DNA from 4 places in the Streptomyces sp. NPDC088554 genome. Region 2 is predicted to be linked to each of the others. Evidence: riboswitches for the same ligand, from Rfam matches in the RefSeq annotation. Region 2 holds a riboswitch; each other region holds the start of a gene.

Region 1 (5,662 bases), on a different contig from region 2:
GGCGGCGTACTCGCGGCACGCGGCGAAGGTACGTTCCAGCGCCTCCGGCGCGAGCCGGCCGGTCCTGTCCACTCCCTGGCCGAGCCGGACGACGGTCATCCGCCGATCGAGATCGGTCAGCTCGCCCGTGTCCGGGTCGGCGTCGGCGATCAGGAGGCGGATCGAGTTCGTACCGCAGTCGATGGCGGCGACCCGGGTCATGCCGTCCCCTCCTCGGCCGCGCAGGTGCCGGCGCTGACGCACGGGCCCTTCGCCCACCACTCGGGCAGCATCGCGAGCGCCTCGTCGCCCAGCGGGTTCACCCCGGGGCCCGCCGCCAGCGAGTGGCCGACCAGGACGTGCAGGCACTTGACCCGGTCCGGCATACCGCCCGCGCTGGGGAAGCCCTCCAGCACCTCGATGGCGTCCCGGCGCGCGATGTAATCCTCGTGTGCCGCGCGGTACGCGGCGGCCAGCTCGGGATCGGTCGCGAGACGTTCCGTCATCTCCCGCATGACCCCGTTCGCCTCCAGCGTGCCGATGGCCGAGGCCGCGCGCGGGCAGGTGAGGTAGTACGTCGTCGGGAAGGGCGTGCCGTCGGGGAGCCGGGGCGCGGTCTCGACGACATCCGGCTGCCCGCAGGGGCAGCGGTGCGCGATGGCGCGCAGTCCGCGCGGCGGCCGGCCGAGCTGTTCCTTGAAAGCCGCGACGTCCGCCTCGGTGGGCTCGGTGCGTACGGTCTGCGGAGGGGGCGTGTCCATGCCTGCCTTGCTGTTCTGCTGTCAACGGTGGTCGGGTGTTATCCGGCGGATCGGTCGGATCCGTTCGCGGCGTCGGCGGCGTCCACGCCGTCCAGGACATTGGAGTACCAGGGACGGTCCGCCGCCCCCCGGTCCTCCCGCCGCTGCTTCGTGGCCTCCGGGTCGATCACGATATAGCCCGTCTCGCCCGGCATCACGAAGTGCAGATGCTCGCGGGCCAGCCGCTGCACATAGGCGTCGTCCTGGAGCCGCGCCTTCTCGTCGCGCAACTCCTCGACGCGCTGCCGCGCCTCGTGGGTCAGCCGCCGCTGGTCGGCGATCTCGTTCCGCTGCGATACGTACTGCCGCATCGGATACGCGAGCGCCACCACCAGCGTGCAGACGACCAGGGCGAGGAACGCGGCCCGGCCGGTGAGCCGGGATCGCCGGTCCTGCCTGCGGTTCTGCGAGCGGTAGACACGGGCGGCGGTCTGCTCGCCGAGCACCCGCAGCCTGGTCGCGGTGGAGAACCGGTCCCGGTTCCCGGCCATCGCTCGCCTCCCCTGTTACGTGCGTACGTCCCCGGACACGGTACGGGACCGCGGCCGGGGACGTACGGACGACGGGCTGGTCATCCGCGCCCGGGACCTGATTCGGGATCAGGATCGGGTTCGGGCTCAGGCGGAGCGCATCCCCGGTCAGTTCGCGGAGCGCATCCCCCGGTCAGTTCGCAGAGCGCATCCCCCGGTCAGTTCGCGGAGCGCATCCCCCGGTCAGTTCGCGGAGCGAAACCTCGGGAACGCGCTGCGGCCCGCGTACACCGCCGCGTCGTCGAGGATCTCCTCGATGCGCAGCAGCTGGTTGTACTTGGCGACGCGGTCCGAGCGGGCCGGGGCGCCGGTCTTGATCTGGCCGCAGTTCACCGCGACGGCGAGGTCGGCGATGGTGACGTCCTCGGTCTCGCCCGAGCGGTGGGACATCATGCACTTGAAGCCGTTGCGCTGGGCCAGCTCGACGGCGTCCAGGGTCTCCGTCAGCGAACCGATCTGGTTGACCTTGACGAGCAGGGCGTTGGCGGAGCCCTCCTCGATGCCGCGCGCGAGGCGCTCCGGGTTGGTGACGAAGAGGTCGTCGCCGACGATCTGGACCTTGGAGCCCAGCTTGTCGGTGATGACCTTCCAGCCGGCCCAGTCGTCCTCGTACAGCGGGTCCTCGATGGAGACGAGCGGGTACGCGGAGACCAGCTCCTCGTAGTACTCGGTCATCTCGGCGGCCGAGCGGGACTTGCCCTCGAACTCGTACGCGCCGTCCTTGTAGAACTCGGACGCGGCGACGTCGAGCGCGAGCGCGATGTCGCGGCCGGGGACGTAACCGGCCTCCTTGATCGCTTCGAGGATCAGGTCGAGCGCGGCGCGGTTGGACTCCAGGTTCGGGGCGAAGCCGCCCTCGTCGCCGAGGCCGGTGGACAGGCCCTTCTGCTTCAGGACCTTCTTGAGGGTGTGGTAGACCTCGGCACCCCAGCGCAGCGCCTCGGAGAAGGACTCCGCGCCGATCGGGGCGATCATGAATTCCTGGATGTCGACATTCGAGTCGGCGTGCGAGCCGCCGTTCAGGATGTTCATCATCGGAACGGGCAGCAGATGCGCGTTCGGGCCGCCCAGGTAGCGGAAGAGCGGGAGGTCCGAGGCCTCGGAGGCGGCGTGCGCCACGGCCAGGGAGACGCCGAGGATGGCGTTGGCGCCCAGCGAGCCCTTGTTCTCCGTGGCGTCCAGGTCGATCATCGCCTGGTCGATCAGGCGCTGCTCGGTGGCGTCGTACCCGACCAGCTCGGGACCGAGCTGCTCGATCACGGCGAGGACGGCCTTCTCCACACCCTTGCCCAGGTAGCGCTTGGGGTCTCCGTCGCGGAGTTCGACGGCCTCGAACGCACCGGTGGACGCACCGGAGGGGACAGCAGCACGACCGGTGCTGCCGTCGTCGAGGCCGACCTCGACCTCGACCGTGGGGTTGCCTCGGGAGTCGAGGATTTCCCGGGCTACGACGACGTCGATGGACGGCACGAGCATCTCCTTCTGGGATGTGACGCTTGAAGTGCAGGGTCTCTGTGGCCTTGCGACATGAGCCTAACCGGATCGGGCTCGCCGGTCGGCCGGTGCCCGCCCCCTAAGACGAAAAGAGCACCTTTTGCGCCGGTCACCCCGTACGCCCGGATACGCCCCGCATCTCCCGACCACCGCCGAAGCCCCGGTCCGGCGCGCACGGGGGTCGCGCGCCGGACCGGGGCCGTCTGTGGGCCGGTCAGCTCAGGTGGAGCCGCTGGCCGGGGTAGATCACATCGGCGTCGCGGACGATGTCCTTGTTCAGCTCGAAGATCTTCTCCCAGCCGCCCTCGACCTTGTGGGCCGTGGCGATCCTGGAGAGGGTGTCGCCGGACTTGACCTTGTACTCGCCGTCGCCCTTCTTGATCGTGAAGGTACGGCTCTCGCCGCGCGAGGCGGGCTGGGCCTCGGTACGGGCCGACCGCTGCTGGGGCTGGGCCCGCTGCTGCGGGGCGGCCTGCTGCTGGGGAGCGGCCTGCTGCTGCGGGGCGGCCTGCCGCTTCGACGTACCGGAGTTGCTGGAGCTGCTGGAGTCGCCGGAGCCCCCGCTCGCGGAGCCGCCGTTGTACGCGGCACCGGACAGGTTCACACCACAGCTCGGCCAGGCGCCCTTGCCCTGGCCCGCCAGGACCTTCTCGGCGACCGCTATCTGCTGGGACTTGGAGGCCAGGTCGGCGCGGGAGGCGTAGGCAGTGCCACCGAACGCGGCCCAGGTGGAGTTGGTGAACTGGAGGCCGCCGTAGAAGCCGTTACCAGTGTTGATGGACCAGTTGCCGCCGGACTCGCACTGGGCGACCTGGTCCCACTCGGCGGCGGTGGCGGCGGAGGCGGAGGCGGCGCCGATCAGCGGGGCCGCCACAGCGGCACCGGTGATCCCGGCGAGTGTGGCGTAGCGGACCGCCCTGGACGGACGACGGTGCCTGGCCTTGCTGGAAAACAGCAGCATGGAGCATCTCCTCACCGACGCCTACGAGGTCAGCTGTCGGGTTCGGGCCAATGAGTTGCCCGGCCGCGTGCTCTCGCACGCGGCTTCACCCCTAGCCGGCCCCGGCCGTCTCCCGACGACCTGTGACCGGCGCGAACCTTTGGGTCCCCCGCTCCTGCCTACGGCGCTTTACGCGACGACTGCTCCCCCGACCGACGGCAGGATTCGGCGTTTCGGTCGACGGGGCCCGCGGTGCGAGCGGTTCAGACCGTAATCACAGGTCCATCGGTTGATCAAAGAAGCACATCCCGGAAAAATCGCCCTTAACGCCCTTGAGGCTCCCGTCATTTCCGCAGGTGGGAGAGGGATCCGGGCAACCGCCGGCCCAAAAGTACCCAGTTACGGCAAAGAGACCCTTGTCTCACTTACGCAGAAGCGGACACACCACCCTGAACTACCCCTCGGAACGGCCTCACTTCGGACCTCGCCCGAGCCGTTGGCCAGGGCGGAAGGGGCCGAGGGCGGCGTCAACGGGGCCTCGCTCATCCGGGGTTCGCCCCGGGGCCGCCCGCGGGTCCCCCCGAAGGCCGCCCCCGAGCGTCTCCGGGCCGGCTCAGACCCACCCGCCGACGACCTTCTGGGCGCCGATGATGCCGGACAGGGTCTCGCCGCCGACGACGACGGACTCGGCCCGGGACTCCGTGGGATGCGTCACCCCGCCGTCCGTGAGGCTGTCGGTGCCGCGGTCCGCTCCGTCGCGCGAGGCGCGGCTGTCCGGCTCGCGGTCCGGGGCCGGGGCCTCCGGGCCTGCCTCCTCCTTGGCGGCGGCGCCCCGGTGCTTGCCCTTGGCGGGGGCGCTGTCGGCGGCCTTGTCCCCGGTGGGGCCCTTGGCGCCGTCCTTGTCGGTGGCGTCCTCGCCGGGCGCCGGGGAGGCGGGCGAGGCGGAGGGGGCGGGCTCGGTGCCCTTGCCCTTCTCCCCCGCGGCGGAGTCGGAGGTGCCCGGTGTGGCCGCCGGGGCCTCCGGGGAGCCCGCCTCCGTACCGGCGCCCCGGTCGCCACCGGCCACCCCGGAGACGACGCTCTTCGCCAGCCCGGAGACCGCCGCGCAGCTGGGCCACGCCAGCGGGCCCTGGGCCGCGAAGACCTTCTCGGCCACCGCTATCTGCTGCGAACGGCTGGCCAGATCGGGGCTGGCCGCGTAGTCGGCGCCGCCGAACCTGTCCCAGGTCTCCTGGGACATCTGGAGGCCGCCGTAGTGGCCGCTGCCGAGGCTGGCGCTCCACTGGCCGCCGCTCTCGCACTCGGCGACACGGTCCCAGGTGGTGGCGTCCGCCGCGCCGGCGCTCGCGGCGCCGAGCAACGGAATGGCGATGGCGGATCCGGTCACCCCCGCCGCGACGAGAAGGGCAGGGGCCTGGCGGGGCCGGCGGTGTTTCCCGGAGCGCATGCGGTCGCCTTCCGTGTGACAGTCGGTTCGACCCGGCGTGGTACTGCCGAGTCGTCGTGAACGTAGCGGTACTCGAACGCTTGTCACAAGCTGATGCAGCGGAGATCACGCGAAAGTCACAGTCTTGACGCACTGTCAGGAAATTCTTGTGGAATGCACCGGGATTGCCCGGCCCGCCGTCAGTCGGACAATGGCGTGAACTGCACCGGAAGCGTGCGCAATCCACGCATGATGAGCCCGCCACGCCAGCGCAAATCGGCAGGATCTTCCGCAAGACGCACATCGGGAAGGCGCTTCAGCAGGGTGCCGATCGCGGTCTGTCCCTCGATCCGCGCCAGCGGGGCGCCCAGACAGTAATGGATGCCGTGCCCGTACCCGAGGTGCTGATTGTCACGCCGGGCGAGGTCGAGGGCGTCGGGGTCGGCGAAGCGCTCCGGATCCCGGTCGGCGGCGGCGAGGACGACGAGCACGG
Region 2 (5,662 bases):
GCTTCAAGCGAACTGCTTTTCGAATCCGGCCTTCCCCCGACCGCTGCTCGCGCGGTACCGCATAGGGGTTCCCGGGAAAGGTCTCGCGGCGAAAGCGTTCGTCCTTCGTTTCCGCGACGGCGGAGAAGAGAGGCCGGATGATGGCGTACCGGCCCCGTCCGCGAGCGAGCCGGGCGCCGTCAATGCCGCCGTCGACGATATGGATCTTCGAAAGCGCGGCCCCCTCGTCAAATGCGTACACACCTTCGACAGGGGAGATGTGACGGTGTAAAGCGAACGCCACTTCCACCCCTCTCACTTGAACGATCCACCTTAAGCATGGCCATACGAAGTCGTCCAGGTCTAGTCCTCCCTTCCGTCGGCGATCTTGTATGGAGCTGTGAGGGTGGCGCAAAGTATGGTTGCGCTCGGCCGAGTTCCGTACCAGATTTGCTGGTTGGGTACGCGAACACCCCGGGTGGCCTGGGGACGACGGGGGCGGAATAAAAGAGCGGGATAAGGGGCGGGCAATGACCTTGAGGGTTTAACCCCTCGGGCACGGGCCGTCCTCCCGCACCGCGAGCCTCGGCTCCCTCATCCAGGGGCGCGCGGGCGCCCCGCTCGCCGGACAGCGGTGGCCGGCCCTCCTCCCGTCGCCGACCGGATCGCGGTCATGGGCGCCGGGCGCTTCGTCGAACCGGCCGAGGCCGCCGCCTCCTTCGGCGCCCTGCCCCCCGCCCCCCGTACAGTCGGGGCCTGCTGGGAGCCCTGCCCGACAGGCCGCCCGCCGGCCCCGGCGGCTCCCGCCCGCGTGTTTCCTGCTGGCGGGTGCCTGGTGCCGGGCGGGCCGGTGCGAAATACGACAGGACCCTTTCTCGTCAACGCCCTTTCTCCCTGGTGCGGTAAGGGGATCGGCTGTCGAACTCGGCGGCTTCCGAAGGGATTTGGAGAGGTGCGGGAAAAGGGTCGGGTCCGGGGCGACGGGAGAGGGAGGAAGGAGAGCGGTCCGGGCGGTCCCGGGCGGCGAGTGAGGGGTTTTGAATTCGATCATTCTCATTCGTTCCCTCGCTCTGTGGATTATCCGGATCGGGGGTCCGTGTGCCGGGATGATCTCCGCGAGCCCTGTTGTCACTATGGGCGTTTTAGGTAATTTTGTCGCTAGTTTCGTGTCTGGGGTATTTGGGGGATATGGTCGCTCATGTTGGGTCTTGTTGGGGCGGATGATCCACTTTATCCGTGATGTGCGTCACGCCCGTGGTGGGTTCGCGGTCTCTGACTGCCCGTCCATTCGGCTCACGGCAAAGGAAAGTTGAGCCCCCCGGCGGCGGGCGAATAATTTGATCTTTCCCGTTCGGAACGGCCCGCGAGGGCTGCTCGTGAATTCCGGACTTGTTTTGTCCTGGCGTTCTCGCTTACGTTCTCGTCAATCCGGGTGGAACGCCGAATCCTGCCGCTGTCCGGAAACCACACTCATCCACTCACTCACACGTACGGCAGGAGCGGGGAACCCAGGTAAGCCGCCGATTCAGAGACCGGGGATCGGCTAGGGGTGAAGTCGCGCTCATACCGCGACCGGGCATCTCCAGCCCGAATCCGACAGCTCACCTCGCAGGCGACGGAGAGGAATTCGTCATGCCCACAAAGGCCAAGCACCGTCGTACCGGAGCCGGTCCGCTCGCCAGGAGGCTCGTCGCCGCGGGCGCGGGCAGCGCCGTCGTACTCGCGCTTCCGCTGATGGCCGCCACCACGGCCCACGCGGCGCCGTCCGCGCAGAGCGCCGCCGTGAAGTCGGTACCGACGGTCACCACCGTCGTACAGAAGGCCACCACCGCGACCTACTCCGTCGTCGTGGGCGACTCCCTCTCCCGGATCGCCGCCGCCCACTCCCTGAGTGGTGGCTGGAAGAAGCTGTACGAGAACAACCGCACGGTCATCGGCGGCAACCCGGAGCTGATCAAGCCCGGTCTCCAGCTGGCGCTCGCCGGAAAGGCCGCGACGGCCGCCAAGCCCGCCGCCGCTCCGGCCGCCGCCAAGACCTACGCCAACAACCTGGACGGCTGGATCCGCGAGTCGCTGGACATCATGGCCGCGCGCGGCATCCCCGGCACGTACAACGGCCTCTACCGCAACATCATCCGCGAGTCCTCGGGCAACCCGCGCGCGATCAACCTCTGGGACTCCAACGCCGCCGCCGGGATTCCGTCCAAGGGCCTGCTCCAGGTCATCGACCCGACCTTCCGCGCGTACCACGTGCCCGGTACGTCGTTCGACAGCTACGACCCGGTCGCCAACATCACCGCCGCCGCCAACTACGCGGCCGCCCGGTACGGCTCGATCGACAACGTGAACGGCCCCTACTGACATACCGTCAGCTCGCGTCGCGAGCCGCGTACTTCCTGACAACGGCGCGTACCGAATCCTGGATTCGGTACGCGCCGGGGCTTTCCCGGGTAATAGAGTTCGGCTATGACGAATAACGAAACCGCGCCCCGTGTCGCCCTCAAGAAAATAACCCCGCAGGTTTCCGGGGCGATGGGCGCGCTGCACGCCGCCGCCGTTTCCGCCGCGAGCGACGCCAAGGTCGAACCGGAGCTTCTCGAACTGATCAGGATCCGCGCCTCGCAGATCAACGGCTGCGCTTTCTGTCTCGATATGCATACGAAGGACGCCCGTGCGCAGGGCGAGACCGAGCAGCGTGTCTACGCGCTGAACGCCTGGCGCGAGACCCCGTTCTTCACCGAGCGGGAGCGGGCCGCCCTGGCCCTGGCCGAGGCTGTGACCTTGGTGAACGACGGCCAGGTGCCTGACGCGGTATACCGGGAGGCGGCCGGGGTCTTCACGGAGGAGCAGGTCGCGGCGCTGATCTGGGCGGCCACCGTCATCAACGCGTACAACCGCATCGCCATCGCGACACGTATGGTGCCGGGCGGTTATCGGCCCGCCCCGAAGAATTCCTGAACGCCGAATATCGCGCCGGGTCGATCCTTTCGACCCGGCGCGCCCGTTTATGTCTTTTAGGTGAATTCTGTGCGGCGAGTGGGCGACCCGGTGAGTCCGCCGCCCGAAGGTTCGGTGATTCGCGGATCAGTGGTCCGGCAGCGGCTCCGCGATGCCATTCAGCCATTTCTGCCACCGCGCGGCGTGTGCAGCCGGACCCGCGAGCATCGGTGGGCCCAGCCAGCTGGTCACCGGGCGGATCCCGTGCAGGGCGTTGACGAGCCACACCTCGCGGCCCGCCAGCTCCGCCAAGGTCCGTTCCCGGTGGAGGACCCGGATCCCGGACTCCCCGGCGTGGTCCTGGATGATCGCGGTGGTGACCCCGGGCAGTACCGGCAGCCGGGGTGAGGGCAGACACAGTGTGTCGTCCTCCCACCACAGCACACTGGAACTGGTCGCCTCCAGCACCAGCCCCGAGGCGCTGGTCAGTACGGCCTCGTCGGCTCCCTGGTCGCCCGCCCGGTGCCGTACCCCGGTCAGTGTGTCGAGGTCGGGCCCCTTGCGGCGCGGTACGGTACGCGGATCCGGCTGGCCCGAGGCCCAGACCCGTACCCCGGAGGTACGCCGGGGCGAGTATCTGATCCGTACCCGCAGCCGGGGGGAGTGGTCCGCGGTCAGCAGCTCGACGCGGGGGAACCAGGCGCCCTCGCGCGGCAGCGCGGCCGTCATGTCCCGCCAGAACGAGACCAGTTGGACGGCGGGCAGGTCGGAGGCGTCGGCGCACGCGGTCAGGAACCGCTCGCGGTGCCGGGCCAGGGCGCGTACCCGGCCGTCCAGCACCAGCCAGGAATCGGCGGCCGGCAGCAGCCCGTGGAACTGGTCCGGCGGTTCGTCCACGAGGGTGAGCCCACGCCCCGGCGTCCAGCCCAGAACCTGTCCCCCGATCGTTGTGGAGGTCGCTTCGATGTGTGTGGTGGTCATCCTGGCCGTGCCTCCCGGCTGCTCCGTGTGTGCTGTCCCGCGTGCTGTCCCGTGGTGTCAGTACTTGCGGCCCGCGCTCGCCGCCGAGCCGTGCCGCGGGCCGTACGGCGCGTGCTCCAGCCACGCCCCGCACCAGGGCAGGACGGAGGAGAGCGTCGCCGCCACCCGCTGCTTCGCCCGGACGATCCGGCGCTCGGGACGCAGATGCGCCAGGGCCGTCCCCGCCGCCGCGCTGTTGAACAGCGCTGCCTCCCGCCGGGCCACGGCGAACTCCTCGACCGCGGCAGGGGAGTTGGCGGCGACCGCTGCCGCCGCTGCGGCCGCGTCCGCGATCCCGCTGTTCATGCCCCGCGCGCCGAACGGCGGGAACAGATGCGCGGCCTCGCCGACCAGCAGCACCCGCCGCCCCGGATCGGTGAACGCGCCGGCCACCTTGCGCAGGAAGTGGTACGTGGAGACCCACAGCACCCGGTCGGCGTAGCCGTCGCCCACCACACCGGGCAGCCAGCCGCGTACCGCCTCGTCCGTACCGTACTCCTCCGGGTCGTCGTCGTCCCGGCACTGGAGGTCGAGCTGGAAACCGCCGGTGAACGGCACCCGCATCACACTGCGGCCGTCGGTTCTCGGGTGCTCGTAGTGGAAGACCCGCTCCAGCGGCAGTTCGGACCCCGGGATGTCGGCGACATCGACCACGACATGGAACCCGGACGAGCGGGTGCCCTCCATGGGGATGTCCAGCGCCCGCCGCACCGCCGAGCGGGCGCCGTCCGCCGCGACGACATGGCTCGCGGTCCAGCTCCGGCCGTCCTCGGTGGTGACCTCGACGGTGTTCGCCGAGACCCGGACGTCCCCGACCCGGGCGTCCCACTCGAAGCGCACCCCGGCGCTGTCGCACGCGGCGAGCAGGAAGCGCTCGGTGTCCACCTGCCGCAGACTGGTGAACGGTGTGCGGGCGGCGGAGAAACCGGCCCCCGGCCCGTCCTCGGGCGGCGGAAAGGTGCGCGCGTACACCTCCCGCCCCCGGTACAGCGTGCGTTTGGTGTGCCAGGTCCGGCCGTACGCGGTGATCTCGGCGGCCAGCCCCGGCCGCATCGCGTCCAGGAGCTGGAGCGTCTCGCGATGGACGAACAGGGCCCGGCTGCCCGGCCGTTCACGGCCCTTCCGGTCGGCCTCCAGCACGGTCACCGGCAGCCCGCGCGCCCGCAGCGCGAGCGCCGCCGCCATGCCCACCGGACCGGCGCCCACGACCAGCACGGGCGGCGCCATCTCAGACCCCGAACCGGGCGGCCGGCAGCGCGCCCTCGGCGAGCATCCGGACGATCTCGACCCGCTTGATCTTCCAGGTGGAGGTCCTCGGCAGATCGTCGAACCGCCACTGGAGGGGGGTCGCCATCCTCGGCAGGTCCGTGGTCGCCTCGTCCCACCGCCGGGTGTCGAGCGGCTCGTCGCCCCGTACACACACCACCGGCACCGGCTCGCGCTCGGCGCCGGGCACGATGACGATCTCGCGCAGCTCTTCGAGGCGGGACATCAGTACGTCCTCGACCTCCAGATTGCTCTCCATGGAATCGATCCGGTCGATCTCACGGTCCATCAGATACAGCCCGCCCCATCGGCTTTGATAGCCCATGTCCCCCATCTGCCACCATCCGTCCCGCAGTTGGCGGTCATAGGTATCCCGCGCGCCGAGATAGGTGAGGATCCTGCCCCGGGTGCGGGCCTCGATCCGGCCTGCGGTACCGGCCTTGGCACGCCTGCCCGTGCT
Region 3 (5,662 bases), on a different contig from region 2:
CTCCGATCTGGTGTTCCTCAGCGCGGCCGGGGCGGGTGAGCGGATCGCCTCGGTGATGCGGGAGATCCTCCGCGAGGGCCGGGCCGAAGCGGTGATCGCGACGGCGGGCGCGGGCGGCTCGTACGTGATGACCCGTGAGGGCGGCCGGTCCCCGCGCCCGGTCCCGGCGACCCCGCCGCCCGCCCCCGTGGTGGACTCCAACGGCGCGGGCGACGCGTACGTCTGCGGCTTCCTCCACGGCAGGCTGGCCGGCCGCGGTCTGGAGGAGTCCGCCCGGCTCGGCGCGCGGGCCGGTGCCTACGCCTGTACGGCGGAGGGCGGCGAGGCGCTGATCGGTCCGGAGGATCTCGTGGCGGACCGGGACTGACCGGTCACGGCGGGTCAGGTCCGGCGCACCGGTGCGTACCGTACCGCCGGGCGCTCGCGGTGTGCGCCTGCCCTGACAGCCGTCATGTGCGTCCGGAGACGCCACTGTTGCACGACGTGCTCGCGGGCGGGATAGCCGGAGCGGGTCCCGGCGGCCGGTGTGACGTGCCGGGACCCGCTTCCCTGTTGTCCAGGGCTCCGGTGTCAGTGCTCCAGCGGCAGCAGGTCGGGGCGCTTCGCCTCGACCTTGTCCCCGGAGGACTCGCCGCGCAGTCTGCGTCCGATCCAGGGCACCAGATACTCCCGCGCCCAGTGGATGTCGTCCCGCCGCACCTCAAGGGTGCCGCGCGGCGGTTCCGGCGGCCAGATCTGGTCGGGGTCCGCCGGTACGTCGAGTCCGAGCACCTGGGCGGCGCGCAGCGCGACCCGGGTGTGGCCGTCGGGCGACAGATGCAGCCGGTCGCCGTCCCAGGCGCGCCTGTCCTGGACGGACTTCAGAGCCCAGAGGTCGAGTACCGGACAGCCGTAGCGATCGGCGATGGACCGGGTGTGGGCGGTGAAGGTGGCTATCTTGCCGCGCAGATGACGCAGCACGGGGACGCCACGGGTGTCGAAGCCGGTGGTCAGCATGACCGTGCCGACGGCACCGGTGAGTTCGGCGACGGCCCGCTCGAAGCGCTCGGCGACATCGTCGGGGTCGGAGCCGGGACGGAGGATGTCATTGCCACCGGCGCAGAAGGTCACCAGGTCGGGGGCGAGTTCCTTCGCCCGGGGGATCTGCTCCTCGACGATCTGGTCGAGGAGTCGGCCGCGCACGGCGAGATTGGCGTACCGGAAATCTCCGTGCCCGGTGTCCGGGACCGGGCCGGTCACCGGCAGCCGGTCGGCGAGCAGGACCGCGAGCCGGTCCGCCCAGCCGACGAACTGTCCGTCGGGGCCCGGGTCTCCCACGCCCTCCGTAAAGCTGTCGCCAATCGCCGCGTACGACCCGAACACGCCATTTTCTCTTGATCTCGAATCGTCTGCCACAGCAGATCATTTTCCACCGGGGATGTGACCTACGCGACCGTAGGGAGGGGTTGACCCCGGGTGAGAAACGCCATCCGTCAAGTTTTCCCCAACCGGGAATAGCCGTATACGACCGCTGCCCGGCACGGAGAGTGCCGGGCAGCGTGGTGCGGGAGCGCTATGAAATCGGACAGCGGGACGAATCAGACCGTGACACCGTACGCGCGCAGATAGGCCAGCGGGTCGATGTCCGAGCCGTACTCCGGTCCGGTGCGGATCTCGAAGTGCAGATGCGGTCCCGTGACATTGCCGGTGGCACCGGAGAGACCGATCTGCTGGCCTTGGCCGACGCTCTGGCCGGTGGAGACGGAGAGGGACGACAGATGGGCGTACTGCGAGTACCTGCCGTCGTCGTGCCGGATGACGATCTGGTTTCCGTACGAGCCGCCCCAGCCCGCCGTCACGACCGTGCCCGCGCCGACCGCCTTGATGGTGGAGCCCGAGGGCGCGATGAAGTCCACCCCGGTGTGGTAGCCGCTGGACCAGCTTCCGCCCGAGGCGCGGTAGGAGGTGCCGACCGCCGAGTCGACGGGCCGGGTGAAGCCCGAACCGCTGCTCTGCGCGGCCTTGTCGGTGGTCGGGGCCTCGGCCTCCGGAGCCTTGGTCACGGTGGACGGCTTCGCGGACCCCGAAGAGGACGAGGCGGACGAGGCGGAGGACCGCGACGAGGACGGGGTCCCGGAGGACTCCGCCCGGGTCTCGGCGCGGGCCGTCGTGGCCTTCGATCCGAGGGTCAGCTTCAGCCCGGGGTGGATCATCCCGGGGTCGCCGCCGACCGCCTCGCGGTTGTCCTCGTACAGCTTCTGCCAGCCGCCCTGGACGTTCTGCTCGTCCGCGATCCTGGACAGATAGTCACCGGAGACCACGGAGTAGGTCTTCGTGGCCCTCGCCGCGGCGATCTGCGCGGCCGCCCGCTGCTGCGGTACGGCGGTCGCGCTCTGCACGGCGGCCTCGCTCCGGGCCGTACGCGCCGCGGAAGCGGCCTGCGCGGCCGCGGGCACCGCCTGCGGCAGCTCGGAGGTGGCCTGCGGGGCCACGGAGGGAGCGGCCTCGGCGCCGGCGGCGCCGATGAGCGGAAGGGCGATGGCCGCGCCGCCCGTACCCGCGGCGATGAATCCGCGGCGCGAGAACGGACTGCTCTTCGGACGACGGTGCTTACCCTTGGCGGGCATGGTGCGTTCCTCTCCGGCGCCTACGAGGTGAGCTGTCGGGTTCGGGCTGGAGATGCCCGGCCGCGTTGCGCGACTTCACCCCGAGCCGTCCGGGTCTCCGGATCGGCGTACTACCGTGGGTCCCCCGCTCCTGCCACACATGGATGGATGGATGTGTGCTCCGGTCGGCGGCAGGATTCGGCGTTCCGTCCGGATTGAGGGTGAACGTAGGCGAGTCGGACGGCCGGAACAAGCCGCCACTTTCGGCCACGGCCGACCACTCGAATATCGCCGGACATCACCGTCACCCTGCGTGCCTCACGAACCGTCAGTTCCCCTGGGGGGAGTGAAATCCCTTTCTCCCCATCGCCACGGAACGTCACGGATATGATTCCGCTCACTCATCGATCCCCATATCCACTTCCATGGGGGCAGGTTATGCGGAAGTACCCAATACGGTCAGGTCGCCATTTGGGCTGCATTAAGGCGAACATAATGTCCGGTTGATAGGCATCTGAATACAGCTCCACCGGGCCGATCGCCCTCTTGAACAGATGTCGTAGGGTCAGAAGCCGGTATCGTCGGCGGGCCGCGCCGACGGCAGACCACGGAGGAGCACGCCGTGACGCAGCAGCTGCCGCACATCCCGTCGACGGAGCCCGAACTGTCCGGTGTGCGCAACTTCCGTGATGTGGGCGGACTTCCGACCACGGACGGCCGACGGGTGGCCCACGGCAAGCTCTTCCGCAGTGGCCATCTCGCCCATGCCACCGACACCGACACGGCCTTTCTCGCCACCCTCGGTCTGCACACCGTCTTCGACTTCCGCAACGAGGCCGACCGGAAACTGGACGGTCCGGATGTCGAGCTGCCCGGCGTACGCAATGTGAACATCCCGCTCAGCGACCCCGCCGACGGCGCCGAGTTCTGGCGGATGGTCCGCGTCGGCGATCTCGGCCAGCTGCGCTCGCTCCTCGCGGAGGGCAGGGCGGCGGCGCGGATGATCGCCTCGTACCGGATGATCATCGTGGACCGCACCGCCGAGCACAGCCGGATCCTGCACGCGCTCGCCTCGGACAGCGTGCCCGCGCTCCTGCACTGCGCGGCGGGCAAGGACCGGGCCGGGCTCTCCGTCGCGGTGGCCCTGCTCGCGGTCGGTGTCGAGCCGGACGCGATCGAGGCGGATTATCTGAAGTCGAACGACCCGCACCGCCGCTACCGGGTCCGGCGCGGCGACACCTCACCCGCCGGAACCTCCCCCGAGGTGATGGAGCTGCTCGCGCCGCTCTTCGACGCGCGGGTGGAGTATCTCGCCGCCGCCTTCGAGACCATCGAGAAGACCTGGGGCGGCACCGACCGCTATCTCGCCGATGGTCTCGGGGTCGCCCCCGAGACCCGCGAGCTGCTGCGCGCCCGTCTTCTCGACAACGGCTGACGGGCGCCCGCTATCCCTTCGCGCCCAGCTCGAAGAGCACGTACAGAAACGCGGCGAAGACATGTCCGGCCACCAGATAGGCGAACAGCCGGATGACCAGCCCCCTGGGGAACTTCTTCTCCTCCCGTACGGACCGGCCCCCCGGGCTTTCCGGCTCGGTCGCAGCGGCTACGCGGTTCTCTGATTCCGGCATGGTGCGGGCCTCTCTCGGAATGTGATCGGAAACGTGATCGGGGAATGGCCGGGAATGTGGTCGGGATCGTGATGAAACGTGGAACGGCTCAGCGGCGACGCACCCCCGCGCCGAGGCACAGCTCGGCGGCGGGGCTCTGCACCAGGGTGTGGACGAACAGCAGCTCGGTTCCCTCGGCTCCGTCCGCGGCGATACGGTGCGGGGTGAGCGAATCGAAGTGCGCGCTGTCCCCGGGCCCGAGCAGATGCCCGGTGCCCCCGAGGCCCAGCCGCAGCCGCCCTTCGAGGACATAGAGCCACTCCTCCCCCGGATGTACGCGGACCAGGTCGCCCTGCGCCCCGTACGGCACCCGGAGCCGGAGCGGCTGCATCGCCCGGCCGGGGGAGCCCGCCTGGTGGTACGTCCAGCCGTCGGCCTCGACGGGGTCGGTCCGACCGGCCCGGACGATGGGGTCGCGCTCCGGTGGCAGCTCGCCGAGCAGCTCGGAGACGGTGGTGCCGTAGATCCGGGCCAGGGCCAGCAGCATGGGCAGGGAGGGCTGTCTGTGGCCGGTCTCCAGCCGGGAGAGATGGGCGGGCGACAGCCCGGCCCGCCGGGCCGCGGTCTCCAGCGTCAGCGCACGGCCCCGGCGCAGCTCGCGCAGGCGTGGCGCGACATCCGGCAGGTGCTCGGGCGGCGCGTCGGCCGGACCGCCGCCGGGAGGGATGCTCATGCCTCCATTCCGCCAGGAACTTTCCTCCGGGGCAAATTTCTTGCCTCGGAGGCAATTCAGTCCGGCCCCCGACGGGAAAAACTACCGGTTGGCGACGGCCTGCTTCACCAGTGTCCGCCCGAAGTCCCACATCAGTCCGCCGCCCCCATGGGCATCGTCCATGACGGCCGTGAAGGCGGTCACGAAGCGCTCGACCTCCCGCTCGCCGATGGTCAGCGGCGGGATCAGCTTGATCACTTCGAGCCGGTCGCCGGATACCTGGGTGAGGATGCGGTGCTTCTGGAGCAGCGGTACGACCACCATCTGCGCGAAGAGTCCCTTGCGGGCGGCCTGGAGCATGGTCCAGCGGCTGCGCAGCCCGATCGAGTCCGGCCGGCCGAATTCGATGCCGACCATCAGGCCCCGGCCGCGCACCTCGTACAGCAGCTCGTAGCGGTCCACCAGCGCCGTCAGCCGTGCCGTCAGCAGCTCCCCGGTGGCCCGTGCCCGCTCGACGATCCGCTCGTCCTCCAGTACGGACAGCACGGCCAGGCCCGCCGCCATGGCCTGGGCGTTGGAGCCGAAGCTCGCGGAGTGGACCAGCACCCGGTCCATCGAGGAGTAGACCTTCTTGAAGATCCAGTCCTTGCCGAGCGTGGCGCCCACGGGCACGTAGCCCCCGGAGAGCGCCTTCGCCACACAGACGAGATCCGGCTCGACGCCCTCCTCGTGCTGGTAGGCGTAGAAGTCCCCGGTGC
Region 4 (5,662 bases), on a different contig from region 2:
TGCCGATCGCGCCGTAGGCGAAGGCGACAGCGGCCGCCGCACGGGCGTTGGGTGCCCGGACAGCGCCCGCCGACTGCGCCTCCGGCGCCCGGTCCGATGCCTGTCCCCGCTGGTCGTCCCGGCCCTGCTGGTCGTACTGGGCGCGCTGCTCGGCGGTGAGCCGGTCCAGCAGTCGGCGGGCGGAACCGATCTTCGACTGGATGGCCGACTTGTGCCGGGACAGCTCGGCCTGCCGCGCCTTGAGATCCCCGAATCGCTGGTCGGCGCGCGTGCGCAGCCCCGCGATCCGCGACAGCTCCCGGTGGATCCCGGTGACCACGGCTGCCTGGCGGGTACCGGCGCGTTCGGCGAATGACGCGTCCTCCAGGAAGTGCTCGGGCTCCGAGCTGAGACCGAGCTGTACGGAAGGGTCGAGCCCTCCGGAGCGGTACTGCGCGGCGGCGATCGAGCCGAGTTCGTCGCGCGAGGCGTTGAGCCGCTCCGTCCCACGGGCGGCCTCGTCCCGCAGCACGGCGATCGAGGCGCGGGCCTGGTCGGCCTTCACCTTCGCTCCGTTGTACCGCTCCGTGACGGCCTCCGCCTGCTCGTACAGCCTGTCGACCTTGGCCTTGACCTGCGCGGCGGTGAGCGCGGGCTCCGCGTGTACGGCGCTGCCCGAGGCGGTCGCGGTCGCCGCCCCGGCGAGCGCGAGAGTGGCGGCGGTACGGGCCGTCCGGGCGGTGAACGGGCGCTGCTTGGGTTTTCGGTGCGCTGCCACGGGGCGGTCCACGTCCTTCGTGCGTCAGGTGTCCGTGCGGGAACAGGTGGTACGGGTACGGCGGCCACCTGGGAGGACGTTATGACCCAAGGTCACGGCCTGGCATCGGCTTGACGGGTATTGGTCGGAGGTGGCGGTTCCATGGCGTTTCCCGACCGAGTTGATCTTGAAAAGGCGCGACTTCCGGCTGGACGGGACCGAAACGGAGACTGAGGGTGACCTCACCGAAGAACGGCGAAATACCCACGGTTAGGCTCCGAATCATGGACGTACTCATCAATGTCTTCGTTGCTCTTCACATCATCGGCATAGCCTCGCTGCTCGGCGGTTTTCTGACCCAGATGAAGTCGATGAGCGCGGGAACGGCCCGCTTCAGCCCGGCGATGCTGCACGGCGCGCTGACGATGCTGATCACGGGAATGGCTCTGGTGGGCCTCAATCAGGCCGACGGCCAGGCGGTCAACAGCATCAAGATCGGTGTCAAGCTGGCGATCCTGGTCGTGATCCTCGGCCTGGTCTATGTGAAGCGGGACGACGAGGTGCTCCCGAAGCCGCTGTTCGGCGCGGTGGGTGGTCTGACGGTGGTCAATATCTTCATCGCCACGCTCTGGACCTGAGCCACCGCTCAAATCAGCGGCCCCCGATGCTCCGTGACATCGGGGGCCTTCCTGCTTCTTGCCCGGCCTGTTTCTCGGCCGACCTGTTTTCTGCCAGGTTTCCGCCGGGCCTCTTCTGTCGGGCCTCTTCTGTCAGGCCTGTTTCTGTCAGGCCGGGCGGACGCTGCCGTAGATCGGCATGTAGTAGATCGACTCCTCGCGGACGTTCGATCCGGGCTTCGGCGCGTGGATCATCATGCCGTCACCGATATAGATGCCGACGTGGCTGACATCGTCGTAGAAGAACACCAGATCGCCGGGGAGAAGATCGTCCGTCGCGATGTGCGCGCCGGCTTTCGCCTGTTCCCAGGTGGAGCGCGGCAGCTGCACACCGACCTCGCGCCAGGCGACCTGGGTGAGGCCCGAGCAGTCGTACGAGCTGGGGCCCGAGGCGCCCCAGACGTACGGCTTGCCGATCTGGCCGGCCGCGAACGCGATGACCCTGGCGGCCTTGGCGGCGTAGGCGTCGGCGGGGCACTCGGCGGTGGCACCCGCGAGAGGGGCCGCCACCGGAGCGGCGGCCGGCGCCGAGGGTGAAACCGGAACCGGAACCGCAGGTACGACCGGGGCGGGAGCCGGGGCAGCCGCTACCGGAGGGCCTACCGGAGGCGCTACCGGCGCCGCCACGGCCGGGGCCGGGAGCGTGGGGGCGGCCACCGCCGGGCCGACGCCCGTACCCGCGCCCACGACCGGCATCGTGCCGGTGCTCCTGATGGCGCTGATGTTGATGCCCGTACTGGTGTCGGTCGACAGCGGCGGGGGCGGGAGCTGGGGCGGCTGTCCTTCGCGTCCGGCCGCCTCGGCCTCGGCCTTGGCCCGGCGGCGTTCGGCTTCCTTCTTGAGCTCCAGCGTGGCCACCCGCGTCCGTTCCTCCGCCGTCAGCTTCGACAGCAGGGCGCGCGCGGTGGTGAGCTTCTTCTGAACGGTTTCCTTGCTGACCCGCAGTGAATTCTGGGGGTCGGCCGGGACTTCGGTGTTCTCGGCGGGCCGCTCCGGTGCCACGGCGGCCTGCGGCGCCCGGAGCGAGGGCGGCGGCGGGGTCTGTGGCATCGGCGGGGACGACGGCGGGACCTGGAGCGAAGGCGCGGCAGGCGGCGGGACCTGGAGCGAAGGCGCGGCCGGCGGTGGGGACATGGGCCGGGGCGGCGACTGCGGCTGGGGCGGGATCGCGGAGACGGCCTCCTGCCGTCGCTCCGTCAACCGTTCCATCGCCTCGACCTGTTCGGCGTACGACGGGGGCCTACGCCGCTGCTCGCTCACCTTGCCCGCGCCCTTGGGCGCATTGCCGCGTATCTGTTCGGCGGCCCGCTTCTGCTCCGCCGTGATCTCTTTCGCCTTGCTGAGCTGGGAAGTTCCGCTCCCGGCCTGGCGGTACAGGTCGTTGACTTTCTTCTGTACCTCTTCGATGGACGGATTCGATACGGCGGGCGCGGCTTCCGCGCCCTGCGTCGACAGCAGCGTGACCGAGGCGAGGGCAGCCGTCGGGAACCCGACGGCGGGGGAGTTGGTTACTTCGCTACGGTTGCGCGACTTGCGATGCGACGCCAAGGCCGGCATCTCCTTCCGTTGGACCGCCTACCGGGTTAGCTGTCGGGTTCGGGCGGAACGGAAGGCTGCCCTACGGGCCTTGAACGTACGGCGACGTACGGCCCGATTCACCCCGTCGTGCAGAGTGGGTCCCCGGTTTCGGACTTCCCTGTGGAAAGCCGAATTCGGCGTGGCTGCCCGCGTGGCGTGGGTCGCCGTTGTGGGAACGGGCTGCCTGTTCGAGCACGCTAGCCAAATTGTGCCGCTGATGTGAAGGTGGATGGTCGATATGCCCGAAACATTTTCGTGACCATTTGCGGGAGTCGGGTGCAGGGTCGAGTAATGAGGGGTATAGCGTCACGCTCCGTGGTTCCATGGTCGCTGTGCATGAGGGGCGGGGGTGCGCGGTGATCGAACGCCGGAATCCGTGAAAGAGCGAGTGCCGGGTCCCGTGGAGATCGTGGAAACCGGAGCCTGTGAAGATCCGGGCGTCCGGAATCCCGCGAGGACTTTCGAAGGCGGGCGCGGGTTGTCAGTGGGGCCGCCTAGACTCGGGAAGCGATGAGCAGCCTCTTTGACGACAGTTTCCTGGCGGACCTCCAGCCCTCCGGCGACGAACACCCGCCGCCGCCCGAGGACCCGGACGGCCATGCCCCGGAGCAGGTGCCCGACGACCTCTTCCAGGGCGCCTTCGACCTGCCCCCGGCGCGTGATCCGTACCACCGGGACGGTGCTCCGCGTACGGTCGTGGACCCCGCCGCGCTGCTCGAAGGGCTGAACGACGAGCAGCGCGCCGCCGTCGTGCACACCGGATCGCCGCTGCTCATCGTGGCGGGGGCCGGGTCGGGCAAGACCCGTGTCCTGACCCACCGGATCGCGCATCTGCTGGGGACCCGCACTGTCCACCCCGGCCAGATACTGGCGATCACCTTCACCAACAAGGCCGCCGGTGAGATGAAGGAGCGCGTCAGCCAGCTTGTCGGCCCGCGTGCCAACGCCATGTGGGTGCTGACCTTCCACAGCGCCTGTGTACGGATCCTGCGGCGCGAGTCGAAGAAGCTCGGATTCACCTCGTCGTTCTCGATCTACGACGCCGCCGACTCCAAGCGGCTGATGGCCCTGGTCTGCCGCGATCTCGATCTCGACCCGAAGCGTTATCCGCCGAAATCCTTCAGCGCCAAGATCTCGAATCTGAAGAATGAGCTGATCGACGAGGAGACCTACGCCGGTCAGGTGGCTGGGGGCACCTCCCAGGCCGAAGGCTCTGGGGGAGGGTTCGAGAAGATGCTCGCCGAGGCGTACCGGATGTACCAGTCGCGGCTGCGCGAGGCCAACGCGCTGGACTTCGACGACATCATCATGACCACCGTCCATCTGCTCCAGGCGTTCCCCGATGTCGCCGAGCACTACCGGCTGCGCTTCCGCCATGTCCTGGTGGACGAGTACCAGGACACCAACCACGCCCAGTACACCCTGGTACGCGAGCTGGTGGGCCCCTCGGGCGGGGACAGGGCCCCGGCGGAGCTGTGCGTGGTGGGGGACGCCGACCAGTCGATCTACGCCTTCCGGGGCGCCACTATTCGTAACATCCTCCAGTTCGAGGAGGACTACCCCGACGCGACGACGATCCTCCTGGAGCAGAACTACCGCTCCACCCAGACGATCCTCAGCGCGGCCAACGCGGTCATCGAGCGGAACGAGAGCCGCCGCCCGAAGAATCTGTGGACGAAGGCCGGCGCGGGCGCCCAGATCACCGGCTACGTAGCGGACACGGAGCACGACGAGGCGCAGTTCGTCGCCGAGGAGATCGACCGGCTGACGGACGCGGGCGAGGTGAAGGCGGGCGACATCGCCGTCTTCTACCGTACGAACGCGCAGTCCCGGGTCTTCGAGGAGATCTTCATCCGGGTCGGCCTGCCGTACAAGGTCGTCGGCGGAGTGCGCTTCTACGAGCGCAAGGAGGTCCGCGATGTGCTGGCCTATCTGCGGGTCCTGGCCAATCCGGAGGACAACGTACCGCTGCGCCGGATCCTCAATGTGCCCAAGCGTGGCATCGGGGACCGTGCCGAGGCCATGATCGACGCCCTCGCGCTGCGGGAGAGGATCACCTTCCCGCAGGCGCTGCGGCGGGTGGACGAGGCGTACGGCATGGCGGCGCGCTCGACGAACGCGGTCAAGCGTTTCAACACGCTGATGGAGGAGCTGCGCACGGTCGTGGAGTCGGGCGCGGGCCCGGCGACGGTCCTGGAAGCGGTGCTGGAGCGGACGGGGTATCTGGCGGAGTTGCAGGCTTCGACCGACCCGCAGGACGAGACCCGTATCGAGAACCTCCAGGAACTCGCGGCGGTGGCGCTGGAGTTCGAGCAGGAGCGCAGCCAGGCGGCGGGTGCTTCGGGCGGAGCGAGTGCGGCGGGCACGGGGGACGACGGTACGGACGCCGGTGACGCCGCTGCCACGGCCACGCCCACCCTGGCGGAGTTCCTGGAGAAGGTGGCGCTCGTCGCCGACTCGGACCAGATCCCCGACGAGGACGAGGACGGCTCCGGGGTCATCACGCTGATGACGCTGCACACGGCCAAGGGCCTTGAGTTCCCGGTGGTGTTCCTGTCGGGCATGGAGGACGGCGTCTTCCCGCACATGCGTTCCCTCGGCCAGACGAAGGAGCTGGAGGAGGAGCGGCGGCTCGCGTACGTCGGCATCACGCGCGCCCGTGAACGGCTCT

The links. Region 2 has a riboswitch for cyclic di-AMP ahead of ACIP8W_RS24960 (transglycosylase SLT domain-containing protein). Riboswitches for the same ligand answer to the same signal wherever they lie in the genome.
Region 1: it holds a riboswitch for cyclic di-AMP, as region 2 does, so the genes downstream of both, ACIP8W_RS20715 (transglycosylase family protein) here and ACIP8W_RS24960 (transglycosylase SLT domain-containing protein) in region 2, are expected to answer to the same signal.
Region 3: it holds a riboswitch for cyclic di-AMP, as region 2 does, so the genes downstream of both, ACIP8W_RS05570 (LysM peptidoglycan-binding domain-containing M23 family metallopeptidase) here and ACIP8W_RS24960 (transglycosylase SLT domain-containing protein) in region 2, are expected to answer to the same signal.
Region 4: it holds a riboswitch for cyclic di-AMP, as region 2 does, so the genes downstream of both, ACIP8W_RS20955 (C40 family peptidase) here and ACIP8W_RS24960 (transglycosylase SLT domain-containing protein) in region 2, are expected to answer to the same signal.

What each region holds. Positions count from the first base shown of each region.
Region 1 covers NZ_JBIVMF010000017.1:25,633-31,294, reverse strand. The annotation lists gene ACIP8W_RS20735 (exopolyphosphatase) at 1-201, opposite strand, end outside; gene ACIP8W_RS20730 (DUF501 domain-containing protein) at 198-740, opposite strand; gene ACIP8W_RS20725 (septum formation initiator family protein) at 779-1,270, opposite strand; gene eno (phosphopyruvate hydratase) at 1,493-2,785, opposite strand; gene ACIP8W_RS20715 (transglycosylase family protein) at 3,018-3,761, opposite strand; cyclic di-AMP (ydaO/yuaA leader) riboswitch at 3,768-3,940, opposite strand; gene ACIP8W_RS20710 (transglycosylase family protein) at 4,357-5,190, opposite strand; gene ACIP8W_RS20705 (cytochrome P450) at 5,370-5,662, opposite strand, start outside.
Region 2 covers NZ_JBIVMF010000023.1:102,689-108,350, forward strand. The annotation lists cyclic di-AMP (ydaO/yuaA leader) riboswitch at 1,445-1,607, shown strand; gene ACIP8W_RS24960 (transglycosylase SLT domain-containing protein) at 1,612-2,340, shown strand; gene ACIP8W_RS24965 (carboxymuconolactone decarboxylase family protein) at 2,446-2,937, shown strand; gene ACIP8W_RS24970 (aminotransferase class IV) at 3,064-3,897, opposite strand; gene ACIP8W_RS24975 (FAD-dependent monooxygenase) at 3,955-5,163, opposite strand; gene ACIP8W_RS24980 (class I adenylate-forming enzyme family protein) at 5,165-5,662, opposite strand, start outside.
Region 3 covers NZ_JBIVMF010000003.1:362,758-368,419, reverse strand. The annotation lists partial or broken gene ACIP8W_RS05580 (PfkB family carbohydrate kinase) at 1-367, shown strand, start outside; gene ACIP8W_RS05575 (SGNH/GDSL hydrolase family protein) at 571-1,395, opposite strand; gene ACIP8W_RS05570 (LysM peptidoglycan-binding domain-containing M23 family metallopeptidase) at 1,578-2,606, opposite strand; cyclic di-AMP (ydaO/yuaA leader) riboswitch at 2,611-2,799, opposite strand; gene ACIP8W_RS05565 (tyrosine-protein phosphatase) at 3,208-4,020, shown strand; gene ACIP8W_RS05560 (DUF6126 family protein) at 4,031-4,213, opposite strand; gene ACIP8W_RS05555 (helix-turn-helix domain-containing protein) at 4,302-4,925, opposite strand; gene ACIP8W_RS05550 (aspartate aminotransferase family protein) at 5,007-5,662, opposite strand, start outside.
Region 4 covers NZ_JBIVMF010000017.1:82,653-88,314, forward strand. The annotation lists gene ACIP8W_RS20945 (NlpC/P60 family protein) at 1-757, opposite strand, end outside; gene ACIP8W_RS20950 (hypothetical protein) at 1,021-1,374, shown strand; gene ACIP8W_RS20955 (C40 family peptidase) at 1,522-2,961, opposite strand; cyclic di-AMP (ydaO/yuaA leader) riboswitch at 2,969-3,141, opposite strand; gene pcrA (DNA helicase PcrA) at 3,502-5,662, shown strand, end outside.